Regions from separate parts of the Enterobacter sp. E14S genome, predicted to be linked through region 2. Evidence: predicted binding sites of a transcription regulator. Region 2 holds the regulator's gene; each other region holds the start of a gene.
The links. The regulator PurR, encoded in region 2, represses purine synthesis genes. The targets are predictions, from matches to a motif close to CANGCAAACGTTTGCNTG.
Positions count from the first base shown of each region.

Region 1 (4,312 bases), on a different contig from region 2:
CGAGAAAAAGCCACGGGAATCGAGGCATTCAAGATTACCGACCTTGCGGCCGGTTTTGGGTTCAATCACCCAGACTTCTGTGGCATCCGGTAACAGTGCCCGAACTTCAAGGCCATCCTCAGTATGATGCATCCCAAGCACAGAAAAGGGGTCAGCAAAATGACCCGCAATAAGCGCATTAATCACGTCTCTATCCACACGATCGGACATGGTATTCATCCTGTTTTTTATGTCGTCCTTTTTAAGCGCTCCGGGACGACTTTTAATGTGACCTGAACGGGACAGCACAAAAATGTGCATCCATTCTGCTCCGTTCGAACCTCAGGTAAGAAATGACTCTTCCTTAAAGCATAGCCAACGCTCTAGATGACTCCTGATAAAAAATAAGACATACGCGTGTTACTCCATGTAGTACGCAAAAAAAGGGGGTGAAAATCACCCCCGGTAGTTAACAAATTATTACGCCAGCTGGCGCAGCATGCGGCGCAGCGGCTCGGCGGCGCCCCACAGGAGCTGGTCGCCGACGGTGAACGCGGAGAGATACTCCGGCCCCATGTTCAGCTTGCGCAGACGGCCAACCGGCGTGGTCAGCGTGCCGGTAACGGCAGCCGGAGTCAGCTCGCGCATGGTGATATCGCGATCGTTTGGCACCACTTTCGCCCACGGGTTGTGCGCGGCCAGCAGCTCTTCCACGGTCGGAATAGACACATCTTTTTTCAGTTTAATGGTGAAGGCCTGGCTGTGGCAGCGCAGCGCGCCGATACGCACGCACAGACCGTCAACCGGAATGGTGTTCGCGGTCGCGAGGATTTTGTTGGTCTCAGCCTGGCCCTTCCACTCTTCGCGGGTCTGGCCGTTATCCAGCTGTTTGTCGATCCATGGGATCAGACCACCGGCCAGCGGTACGCCGAAGTTGTCCACCGGCAGCTCGCCGCTGCGGGTCAGCTGAGTGACCTTACGTTCGATATCAAGGATCGCGGACGCCGGGTTTGCGAGCTCGGTCGCGACGCTCTGGTGCAGCTGGCCCATCTGGGTCAGCAGCTCGCGCATGTGACGCGCACCGCCGCCGGACGCCGCCTGGTAGGTCGCCACTGAGACCCACTCCACCAGATCCTGCGCGAACAGGCCGCCGAGGGACATCAGCATCAGGCTGACGGTGCAGTTACCGCCGACAAAGGTTTTCACGCCGTTGTTCAGGCCGTCTGTGATGACGCCCTGGTTCACCGGGTCGAGAATGATGATGGCATCGTCTTTCATGCGCAGCGAAGAGGCCGCGTCAATCCAGTAGCCCTGCCAGCCGCTTTCACGCAGCTTTGGATAGATTTCGTTGGTATAATCGCCGCCCTGGCACGTCACAATAATGTCGAGTGCCTTCAGCGCTTCCAGATCGTAAGCATCCTGCAACGTGCCTGTGGTACCACCAAAGGACGGAGCAGCCTGGCCGAGCTGGGAAGTGGAGAAGAAGACCGGGCGGATAGCGTCGAAATCGCGCTCTTCAACCATGCGTTGCATGAGTACAGAGCCGACCATACCGCGCCAGCCGATAAAACCAACGTTTTTCATAGCATTTTTTTCCTGCTGAGGGTGTGTGCTGATTGTGCAAGCCAGTATTGAACTGGGATATGCTTCACATTACAAAATGCTGCCAAAGTCGCAAGCGAAATTAATCGATGATTGCCCGGCAATCAGAAAAAGCGCTAATCATCGGAATAACACTACTAAGTATCAGGGATAATTTAAAGATGAGTGAAATCATTTCCGCGGCGGTTTTATTGATCCTGATTATGGATCCACTGGGAAACCTGCCTATCTTCATGTCGGTGCTGAAGCACACCGAGCCGAAGCGCCGCCGGGCGATCATGATCCGCGAGCTGCTCATCGCCCTGCTGGTGATGTTTATCTTCCTGTTTGCCGGTGAAAAAATTCTCGCATTCCTCAACCTGCGCGCCGAAACCGTTTCGATTTCCGGCGGGATTATTCTGTTCCTGATTGCCATTAAGATGATTTTCCCGAGCGCGGAAGGCAGCAGCAGCGGCCTGCCCGCGGGTGAAGAGCCGTTTATCGTGCCGCTGGCGATTCCACTCGTCGCCGGGCCGACCATTCTGGCCACGCTGATGCTGCTGTCGCATCAGTATCCGAACCAGATGAGCCATCTGGTGATTGCCCTGCTGATCGCCTGGGGTGGGACGTTTATCATCCTGCTGCAGTCGTCGCTGTTCCTGCGCCTGCTGGGTGAGAAAGGGGTGAACGCGCTGGAGCGCCTGATGGGGCTGATTCTGGTGATGATGGCAACGCAGATGTTCCTGGACGGGATCCGCGCGTGGATGAAAGGCTAGGTAAACGCAAAACGGCAATCAAAGATTGCCGTTTTTAGTGTTTGCACCCTCTCCCCGTGGGAGAGGGGCGGGGTGAGGGCATCAGGCCGCAGAGGACTACCCATCTACCCCTTACGAATCAAATACCGGTACGGCAGTGCTTCGGTCTGCTGTGCCACAAGCTCATGTTCCATAAAGGTACAAAAGCCGGGAATATCGCGGGTCGTGGCCGGGTCGTCGGCAATAATCAGCAGCGTTTCACCGGTCTGCATGTTGCGCACGGTTTTGCGTACCATCATTACCGGCTCCGGGCAGCGAAGGCCCTGGGCATCAAGAGTGTGGTCTGGGCTGGAAAACAGGTCGGTCATGTTCTTCTCGGTCTGGTAAAAACGGCTGTAGTTTACGCCCGGTTGCGATCAATGCAAACCAGGTTAACGATTGCGTAAAAACTAACCATTGCAATGTCCTGACAAAGCAGTATCATGCTGCGGTTTTTATTGGGTTCCCTCACCCCAACGTATAAAAAGGTCACAATATGACGTCGTTTTCTGAATCACAGCGCGTAAAAGCGTTGTTCTGGCTTTCGCTTTTCCATTTGCTGGTGATCACCTCCAGCAACTATCTGGTGCAGCTCCCAATCTCCATCTTTGGTTTTCATACCACCTGGGGCGCGTTCAGCTTCCCGTTTATTTTCCTCGCGACGGATTTGACCGTGCGTATCTTTGGCGCACCGCTGGCTCGCCGTATTATTTTTTCGGTCATGCTCCCGGCTCTGTTCATCTCGTACGTGGTTTCGTCACTGTTTTATATGGGAAGCTGGCAGGGCTTTGAGGCGTTAACCCACTTCAACCTGTTTGTTGCCCGTATCGCCGCGGCAAGCTTTATGGCCTACGCGCTGGGGCAGATCCTCGACGTGCATGTATTCAACCGCCTGCGTCAGAATCATCGCTGGTGGATGGCGCCAACCGCCTCCACGCTGTTCGGTAACGTGAGCGATACGCTGGCCTTCTTCTTCATAGCCTTCTGGCGCAGCCCGGATGCGTTCATGGCGGAACACTGGATGGAAATCGCGCTGGTGGACTACTGCTTCAAGGTCCTTATCAGCATTGTGTTCTTCCTGCCGATGTACGGCGTGCTGCTCAATATGCTGCTGAAAAGGCTGGCAGATAAATCTGAAATCACGGCATTGCAGGCTGGTTAAGGGTTCGCTTTATCAGTTGTGATAAGATGAACGAATGAGCCGTTATGGCCGTTTATCGAAAGGAAGAAGTCAATGCGCAATCTGGTTAAATATGTCGGGATTGGCCTGCTGGTTGTGGGTCTTGCAGCCTGTGATAACAGCGACACGAAAACGCCTGCTCAGGGCGCATCCGCAGAGAGCAACGCGACCGGCCAGCCGGTGAATCTGATGGATGGCAAACTCAGCTTCTCTCTGCCAGCCGATATGACCGATCAGAGCGGCAAGCTGGGCACCCAGGCGAATAACATGCACGTTTACTCCGACGCAACCGGGCAGAAAGCGGTCATTGTGATTGTGGGCGACGACACCAGCGAAGACCTGGCCGTCCTGTCCAAACGTCTGGAAGACCAGCAGCGCGGCCGCGATCCGCAGCTGCAGGTCGTGACCAATAAATCCATCGAGCTGAAAGGCCACACGCTGCAACAGCTCGACAGCATCATCTCCGCAAAAGGCCAGACCGCCTACTCTTCTGTGGTGCTGGGCAAGGTTGATAACAAACTGCTGACCCTGCAGATCACCCTGCCAGCCGAAGATCAGCAGAAAGCGCAGACGGCTGCTGAAAACATCATTAACACCATCGTGATCCAGTAACGCTTCACGACGATGACGTGGCCTCCGGTGCCTGCACCGGGGGCCATTTTTTTAGCCGCCACGTCAGCAGGAGCGCAATCACCACCAGGCCCGCCGCCGCAAGATAGATCACCGGAACCCCTGCCCAGGCCATCACCAGCCCCGCCAGCGGGCCGGTAATGCCTAA
Region 1 is NZ_JBVODQ010000009.1:81,377-85,688, reverse strand. Features, by position in the region: gene glgB (1,4-alpha-glucan branching enzyme) at 1-210, opposite strand, end outside; gene asd (aspartate-semialdehyde dehydrogenase) at 460-1,563, opposite strand; gene yhgN (NAAT family transporter YhgN) at 1,743-2,336, shown strand; gene tusA (sulfurtransferase TusA) at 2,441-2,683, opposite strand; gene ACZ6J2_RS17165 (7-cyano-7-deazaguanine/7-aminomethyl-7-deazaguanine transporter) at 2,851-3,516, shown strand; gene ACZ6J2_RS17160 (DcrB family lipoprotein) at 3,589-4,146, shown strand; gene ACZ6J2_RS17155 (MFS transporter) at 4,151-4,312, opposite strand, start outside.
Region 1: a site for PurR is predicted at 2,743-2,760, ahead of tusA (sulfurtransferase TusA). Genes of this name have one in related genera too.

Region 2 (4,312 bases):
TGTGCGGTTAGCCGGGTAATAGTCGGTGACCAGCGCCTGCCAGGTCACGGCCGCGGCACAGACGCCCACGGCCTGAATAAACCGCAGCACCAGCAGCCAGGTGGCATCGCGTACCCATAACATCCCCAGGCAGCCCACGGCAAAAATGGCCAGGCCCAGCAGCAGTACCGGTTTACGACCAAAGCGATCCGAGAGCGGTCCCCAGAGAAGCTGTGCGAAAGCAAAACCGGCGAGGAATAAACTCAGGCTGGCGCTGATGGCGGCAGCCGGGGTTTGCAAATCTTCCTGCATGGCGGCAAACGCCGGCAGGTACATATCGGTGGCCAAAAAGCCCAGCACGCTCAAGCCGCCGAGCCAGACTAAAAAACCGTTCCTGGGTTGCATTATTTTATTCTCCTGAGGAGGCAGGTATACATTGGCGCTGAGTGTAGGGAGTGCAAAGCCGCTTGTGAAACGCTAATATTTGGCGGGTGCATTCAAAAATTTTGCAGGCAGAAAATGTGGTCAGATTATTCTCTTGAAGTGGTCGATGCCGTTGCGCGTAACGGCAGCTTCAGCGGTGCGGCGCAGGAGCTGCACCGCGTCCCTTCGGCAATCAGCTACACGGTGCGTCAGCTTGAGGAGTGGCTGGCGGTTCCGCTGTTTGAACGGCGGCATCGTGATGTGGAATTAACGCCCGCAGGCGCGTGGTTTTTGAAGGAAGGGCGTTCTGTTATCAAAAAAATGCAGATCACCCGCGAACAGTGTCAGCAGATCGCTAACGGTTGGCGGGGACATCTTTCCATCGCGGTGGATAATATCGTTAAGCCGGAACGCACCCGGCAGATGATCGTCGATTTCTACCGTCATTTCTCTGACGTTGAGCTACGGGTCTCGCAGGAGGTGTTTAACGGCGTCTGGGATGCGCTGGCGGACGGCAGAGCAGAGATGGCGATTGGGGCTACGCAGGCGATCCCGGTCGGGGGACGTTACGCCTTTCGCGATATGGGAATGCTGAGCTGGAAATGCGTGGTGGCAAGCGACCATCCGCTGGCGGCGATGGAAGGGCCGCTGAGCGATGACACGCTGCGCAACTGGCCGTCGCTGGTGCTGGAGGATACGTCCCGTTCATTGCCCAAGCGTATCACCTGGCTTCTGGACAACCAGCGGCGGGTGGTGGCCCCTGACTGGGAATCGTCGGCGACGTGCCTCAGCGCCGGGCTGTGCGTCGCGATGGTGCCCGTTCATTTCGCGCGTCCGCGCATCGATACCGGAGAGTGGGTTGAGCTGACGCTGGAGAATCCGTTCCCGGATGCGGCCTGCTGCCTCACCTGGCAGCAAAATGACGTCTCGCCTGCGATGGCCTGGCTGCTGGATTATCTGGGAGACAGCGAAACGCTAAACCGGGAATGGTTACGGGAGCCAGCGTAGCTGGCCCCGTAAAGCGATTAACGACGGTAGTCGCGGAACGGACCGTCCGCTACGGAACGGCGTTCGATAAGACGCGGGTGAACTTCAATGGACTGCGACTCTTCGCGCTTGTTGACGATCCTGTCCATCAGCATGTTGAAGGCCGTTTCGCCCAGCGAATCTTTCGGCTGGTGAATGGTGGTCAGCGCCGGGGTGAAGAAGCGCGCGTTACGCACGTTGTCATAGCCAATCACGGAAATATCCTGCGGTACGCGCAGGCCCAGCTCGTCGGCAGCGCAGAGCGCGCCCATGGCCATGATGTCGCCTCCGCAGAACACGGCGGTCGGACGGTGCGGCTGGGAGACGATCTGCTGCATCGCGCGGTAGCCCGACTCCGGCTCAAAGTCGCCCTGCACAATCCAGTTTTCCGGCACGGTGATCAGCGCTTCTTCCATCGCTTTCATAAAACCGGCCAGACGGCCCGCGCCGGTGTTGCGCTCCAGCGGACCGGGGATCACGCCAATCTCGCGGTGGCCGCGTTCGATCAGATAACGACCGGCCATATAGCCGCCTTCAAAGGCGTTATCGATAACGGAATCGGTGAAGTCTGCGCGCGCTTCGCCCCAGTCCATCACCACCATCGGAATATGGCGATACTCTTCCAGCATCGACAGCACGGATTCCGGATACTCGGAACACATCACCAGCAGGCCATCAACGCGCTTTTGCGCCATCATCGACAGGTAGGCACGCTGTTTTTCAATGCTGTTCCACGCGTTGCCCAGAATCAGGGTATAGCCTTTCTGGAAGCAGTTCTTTTCGACCGCTTCAATGATCTCGGCAAAATAGGCCGCTTCACTGCTGGTCGCCAGCAATCCAATGGACTTGGTGTGATTAACCTTGAGGCTACGCGCAACCGCACTTGGCGAATAGTGCAGCTCTTTGATCGCTGCCCAGACGGCGTTGCGCGTCTCTTCCGCCACAAAGCGGGTTTTGTTAATTACATGTGATACGGTTGTAGTGGAAACGTTTGCGCGTTTTGCTACGTCTTTAATTGTTGCCATTAAATGTCACTCCAGACCATATCCTAAGCTCCTGAAAAACCTGAAGGTAAACGTTTGCCTTCTCTCACCCTTATCTCGCAATGTTGAATTGCGGCACGCCGGGAAAACGACACGGGACGTCAGGAGGGGGTCAATGGCCGGTACGCTAATAAATTTAGCGTGGAATTTTGTCCTATCTTGATGAAAAGGGGAAGAGGTAAAGTGGTTATCAGTATAAATCCAGGAAGATTTTTGACGTAATCTGTGCAAAAATGAGCAAGCTCACTTTTCGTGTGGGGATTAAAAGGAGAAAAATTGATGAGTTCCGATCTTAAGTTTTCGCTGTTCACCACCGTTGTTGTGCTGGCTCTGATTGTTGCGGCCGGTCTGACGGCTGCGCTGCACTGATTTACGCGGAGGGAGAGCCTTCTCCCTCCCGACTCCCCGGATTGTTACTTCTCTGGCAAAAATCTTTTGCCATTTTGTTAACTTCTCATTTTTTGTGATTGATGTCATGCTTTCCGCTTCTTTGTTCTGTGTCACCACATGACACGGCATCCGGAGTTGACGCATGAAAATCAATTTTCCCCTGCTGGCCCTGGCGATTGGCGCTTTTGGGATTGGCACCACTGAATTCTCCCCGATGGGGTTACTGCCTGTTATTGCCCGGGGCGTAGATGTCTCTATCCCTGCGGCAGGGATGTTAATCAGCGCCTACGCTATCGGCGTGATGGTAGGGGCGCCGCTAATGACGCTTCTTCTTTCGCACCGCGCGCGCCGCAATGCGCTGATTTTCCTGATGGCGATTTTCACCCTGGGCAACGTGCTTTCGGCCATTTCGCCGGACTACACCACATTGATGCTGTCGCGTATTCTGACCAGCCTTAACCACGGCGCGTTCTTTGGGCTGGGGTCGGTCGTGGCTGCCAGCGTGGTGCCAAAACACAAGCAGGCGAGCGCCGTGGCAACCATGTTTATGGGGCTGACGATTGCCAATATCGGCGGGGTGCCTGCGGCAACCTGGCTGGGAGAAGCGATCGGCTGGCGTATGTCCTTCCTGGCGACGGCCGGGCTGGGCGTGATTGCGATGGTGGCGCTGTTCTTCTCCCTGCCAAAGGGAAGCGCCGGAGAACGTCCGGAAGTGCGTAAAGAGCTGGCGGTGCTGATGCGTCCGCAGGTGCTCTCCGCACTGCTCACCACCGTGCTGGGGGCAGGGGCGATGTTTACCCTCTACACCTATATTTCACCGGTACTGCATGATATCACCCACGCAACGCCTCTCTTCGTTACCGCGATGCTGGTGCTGATTGGCGTGGGCTTCTCGATTGGCAACTATCTCGGCGGGAAATTTGCCGACCGTTCCGTGAGTGGGACGCTGAAGGGCTTCTTAACCCTGCTGATTGTCATCATGGTTGCCATTCCGTGGCTGGCGCGTAATGAGTTCGGGGCCGCGATTGCGATGGTCGTCTGGGGAGCCGCCACTTTCGCCGTGGTGCCGCCGCTGCAGATGCGCGTAATGCGTGTCGCGCACGAGGCGCCGGGACTTTCATCTTCCGTGAATATCGGTGCGTTTAACCTGGGTAATGCCCTGGGCGCCGCGGCCGGTGGGGCCGTGATTTCAGGTGGTCTGGGATACAGCTTTGTGCCGGTGATGGGGGCGATTATTGCCGCGCTCGGCCTGATGCTGGTGATGATGTCGGGGCGTAAACAGCCTGAAGCAGCCTGCGCTGCGGAATAAACAAAAACGCAGAAGGGCGAACCCTTCTGCGTGTCTCTTACGCGGCGAAGTTCTTCGCAACAAAGTCCCAGTTAACCAGTGCCCAGAAGTGCTCCAGGTAGTTCGGACGCGCGTTGCGGTAGTCAATGTAGTAAGCGTGTTC
Region 2 is NZ_JBVODQ010000001.1:171,385-175,696, forward strand. Features, by position in the region: gene punC (purine nucleoside transporter PunC) at 1-384, opposite strand, end outside; gene punR (DNA-binding transcriptional activator PunR) at 499-1,410, shown strand; gene purR (HTH-type transcriptional repressor PurR) at 1,428-2,453, opposite strand; gene cydH (cytochrome bd-I oxidase subunit CydH) at 2,751-2,840, shown strand; gene ACZ6J2_RS00885 (MFS transporter) at 3,004-4,170, shown strand; gene sodB (superoxide dismutase [Fe]) at 4,208-4,312, opposite strand, start outside.

Region 3 (4,312 bases), on a different contig from region 2:
CGAAGACGATATCTGCGCCCTGTTTACCCGGCGCCGTCAGCAGCACCAGCGCCATAAAATCGGCGGCAACGCTGACAACCACTTTGCGGGATTTCAGCTCGGCAATCAGCGCGCCGTAGTCGTGTACTTCGCCCGTTGTCCCCACCTGCTGCAGCAGCACGCCGAAGACGTCCTGGTGATCCAGCACTTTGTCAGCGTCGTCTACGATCACGTCAAAGCCGAAGGTTTCCGCGCGGTGCGCACCACGTCCAGCGTCTGGGGATGCACGTCCGCCGCAACAAAGAAGCGGTTGGCATTTTTCAGCTTGCTCACGCGTTTTGCCATCGCCATTGCTTCGGCGGCGGCGGTCGCTTCATCCAGCAGCGAGGCGGAGGCGATATCCATACCGGTCAGATCCAGCGTCACCTGCTGGAAGTTCAGCAGCGCTTCCAGACGGCCCTGAGAGACTTCCGGCTGGTACGGGGTGTAAGCGGTGTACCAGCCCGGGTTTTCCAGCATGTTGCGCAGGATAACCGGCGGTAACTGCACGTTGGTGTAGCCCATGCCAATGTAAGACTTATAGCGCTTGTTCAGGCCTGCAATAGCCTTCAGCTCCGCCAGCGCGGCGAATTCCGTGGTGGCTTCCCCCACCTGAGGCGGCGTGGCAAGCTGGATGTCTTTTGGCACAATCTGGCCGATCAGTGCGTTTAATGAATCCGCGCCAACTGTCTTCAGCATCTCCTGCTGTTGCTGAGCATCCGGCCCAATGTGACGTTCAATGAAGGCGCCACGGTTTTCAAGCTGGCTTAAAGTCTGTGTCATGAGCGATGGTTCCTGAAACGTGCAGTGAATTTAAGTTCCCTCTCCCTCTGGGAGAGGGTTAGGGTGAGGGGAAGATGGGCACTCGCCCCTGCCCTCTCCCGAAAGGAGAGGGGGATAAACGATTACTCGTCTTCTAACAGTGCTTCGTACGCGGTCGCATCCAGCAGCGCGGCAACCTGAGATTCGTCGCTGGCTTTGATCTTGAAGATCCAGCCGCCTTCATAAGGCTCGCTGTTCACCAGCTCTGGCGAATCGCTCAGCGCGTCGTTGACGGCAACGATTTCGCCGCTCACAGGGGCATAGATGTCAGATGCCGCTTTTACGGACTCCGCCACGGCGCAGTCGTCGCCCGCACTAACGGTCGTGCCCACGTCAGGCAGGTCAACAAACACCATGTCACCCAGCAGCTCTTGCGCGTGCTCGGTGATCCCTACGGTGTAAGTGCCGTCCGCCTCTTTGCGCAGCCATTCGTGTTCTTTGCTGTATTTCAGTTCTGCTGGCACATTGCTCATTGAAGTTCTCCTGATAAAAATGATTAGGCGACCGGCTTACCGGCGCGAACAAAAATCGGTTTGGTCACGTTGACCGGCATTTCGCGGTTGCGGATTTGTACCACCGCCGTTTCGCCAATGCCCGCCGGCACGCGTGCCAGTGCAATACTGTAGCCCAGCGTCGGGGAGAAGGTACCGCTGGTGATCACGCCTTCGCGAGGATTGCCGTCGGCATCGGTGAAGCGCACCGGCAGTTCACCGCGCAGCACGCCCTTCTCGGTCATCACCAGACCCACCAGCTGTTCAGTGCCCTTCTCGCGCTGCATCTCCAGCGCTTCACGGCCAATAAAGTCACGGTCAGCCGGTTCCCATGCGATGGTCCAGCCCATGTTGGCGGCCAGCGGAGAGATGCCTTCATCCATCTCCTGACCGTAGAGGTTCATCCCCGCTTCCAGACGCAGCGTATCGCGCGCGCCCAGACCCGCAGGCTTCACGCCCGCTTCCACCAGCGCACGCCAGAAATCAGCGGCCTTCTCATTCGGCATCGCAATTTCGTAGCCCGCTTCACCGGTGTAGCCGGTGGTGGCGATAAACAGATCGCCCGCCTGCACGCCGAAGAACGGCTTCATGCCTTCGGTTGCTTTGCGCTGCTCGTCGTTAAACAGAGACGCGGCTTTCGCCTGCGCGTTCGGCCCCTGTACGGCGATCAGCGACAGGTCGTCACGGACGGTGATGTCGATGGCATAAGGTTCGGCGTGTTGGGTGATCCAGGAGAGGTCTTTTTCGCGGGTGGCGGAGTTGACAACGAGGCGGAAGAAATCTTCAGTGAAGTAATAGACGATAAGGTCATCAATCACGCCGCCCGAGGCATTCAGCATGCCGGTATAGAGCGCTTTACCCGGCGTTTTCAGTTTGGCGACGTCGTTTGCCAGCAGATAACGCAAAAACTCCCGGGTGCAGCTACCGCGCAGATCGACAATCGTCATGTGGGACACGTCGAACATACCGGCATCGGTGCGCACCGCGTGGTGCTCATCAATCTGCGAGCCGTAGTGCAGCGGCATCATCCAGCCATGGAAGTCCACCATGCGGGCGCCGCATAACACGTGTTGTTCGTACAAAGGAGTCTGTTGAGCCATCTTGTCCTCGTTGAAAAATTCACCGTGAAACCCGGTGTCGGCCCCGTTACCTGGCGCCGACGCAAACGTTCTCTTTTACCCGAACTTACCACCGAAACCGGCGGTTAACCATAAGGTAAAACGGGTCATCACATTAGCTTATGACCAAAAAACGCTAAAAAGCCTACAGAGTTATTCACTGGAAAAATGCGATTAACCCCGCACAAAATTAACAATGATCTAACAGGATTTAGCACATGGTGATATTTCGTGCGGAAAAACGGGCCGAATTTCCGTAACGAGAAAAACACGACATTAGATTATCTAATGCGAAAAAAGACGTGAAATTAGAATATTTCAAACGAGGGAATTTCCCCGGCGCAGAGGCCGGGAAAATAAAGTGTGACAGGGATCGAGATTAGCGTAACCAGTCGGGAAGATCGTTAAGACCCATCGCCTGGCGAAGAAGTTGAGGTTTGACGCCAGGAAGCGTATCGGCCAGTTTAAGACCAATATCGCGCAGCAGTTTTTTCGCCGGATTTGCGCCGGCAAACAGCTCGCGGAAACCCTGCATTCCCGCCAGCATCATCGCCGCACTGTGCTTGCGGCTGCGCTCGTAGCGACGCAGGTAGAGATGCTGACCGATATCTTTGCCTTCGCGATGCAGGCGACGCAGTTCCTCAACCAGCTCCGCCGCGTCCATAAAGCCAAGGTTGACGCCCTGCCCTGCCAGTGGATGAATGGTATGCGCCGCGTCCCCCACCAGCGCCAGACGGTGCGCCGCAAACTGACGCGCGTAGCGGCCGGTTAACGGGAACACCTGCCGCTCGCTTTCAAGGGTGCACAAGCCAAGGCGGTTATCAAACGCCATGCACAGCGCCTGGTTAAAGGCGTCCGGCGTCGCCTCCTGCATCAGCTGGGCTTTTTCAGGCACCAGGGACCAGACAATCGAGCACAGGTGCGGATCGGCAAGCGGCAGGAACGCCAGTATGCCGTCGTTGTGGAAAATCTGGCGCGCCACGCCGCCGTGCGGCTCTTCGGTGCGGATCGTCGCGACCAGAGCGTGATGACGATAGTCCCAGAAGGTCAGCGGGATATCGGCTTTATTACGCAGCCAGGAGTTAGCACCGTCAGCACCGACAACCAGACGGGCGGTCAGCATATCGCCGCTCTGCAGGGTGATAAACGCCTCGTTTTCGCCCCATGCCACCTGCTGGACCTGCGCAGGCGCAATCAGCGTCACGTCGCTGCACTGCTGCGCTTTCTGCCACAGCGCGTGGTGGATCACCGCGTTTTCGACGATATGACCCAGATGGCTATAGCCCATGCTTTCATCATCAAAAGCAATATGACCAAAGCTGTCTTTATCCCAGACTTCCATGCCGTGATAGCAGCTGGCGCGCTGCGCCACAATATCTGCCCAGACGCCAAGGTGCGTCAGCAATTTCTCGCTGGCGGCATTGATTGCTGAGACGCGGAGTTCCGGCGGGGCATCTGGCGCAACGGGCTGAGGCTGCTTTTGCTCCAGCACCGCCACGCGCAGGCCGCTGCCCTGTAAACCACAGGCCAGCGCCAGTCCGACCATACCGCCGCCAACGATGGCGACATCAACATTTTGCACGGTGATAACTCCTTAACGCGCGACCCAACCAAGAGTCCGCTGCGCCAGCACGTCACGTGCCGGAATGAATAATTCCATCGCCATCAGCCCGAGGTTGCGACCCGCAACCAGCGGTGCCCAGCGATTGGCAAAAAGATGGACTAAGCCGTCGGTGACGCCAATCGTCGCCTCTTTATCCGCCTGGCGGCGCTTCTGGTAATGGCTGAGCACCGGGTATGCGCCACAGTCTTTTTGTTCGCCCCATGCCTGAGAAAGGGTTTCCGCCAGGCTCATGACATCCC
Region 3 is NZ_JBVODQ010000008.1:153,480-157,791, reverse strand. Features, by position in the region: partial or broken gene gcvP (aminomethyl-transferring glycine dehydrogenase) at 1-801, opposite strand, end outside; gene gcvH (glycine cleavage system protein GcvH) at 924-1,313, opposite strand; gene gcvT (glycine cleavage system aminomethyltransferase GcvT) at 1,337-2,431, opposite strand; gene ubiI (FAD-dependent 2-octaprenylphenol hydroxylase) at 2,829-4,031, opposite strand; gene ubiH (2-octaprenyl-6-methoxyphenyl hydroxylase) at 4,044-4,312, opposite strand, start outside.
Region 3: a site for PurR is predicted at 2,490-2,507, ahead of gcvT (glycine cleavage system aminomethyltransferase GcvT). Genes of this name have one in related genera too.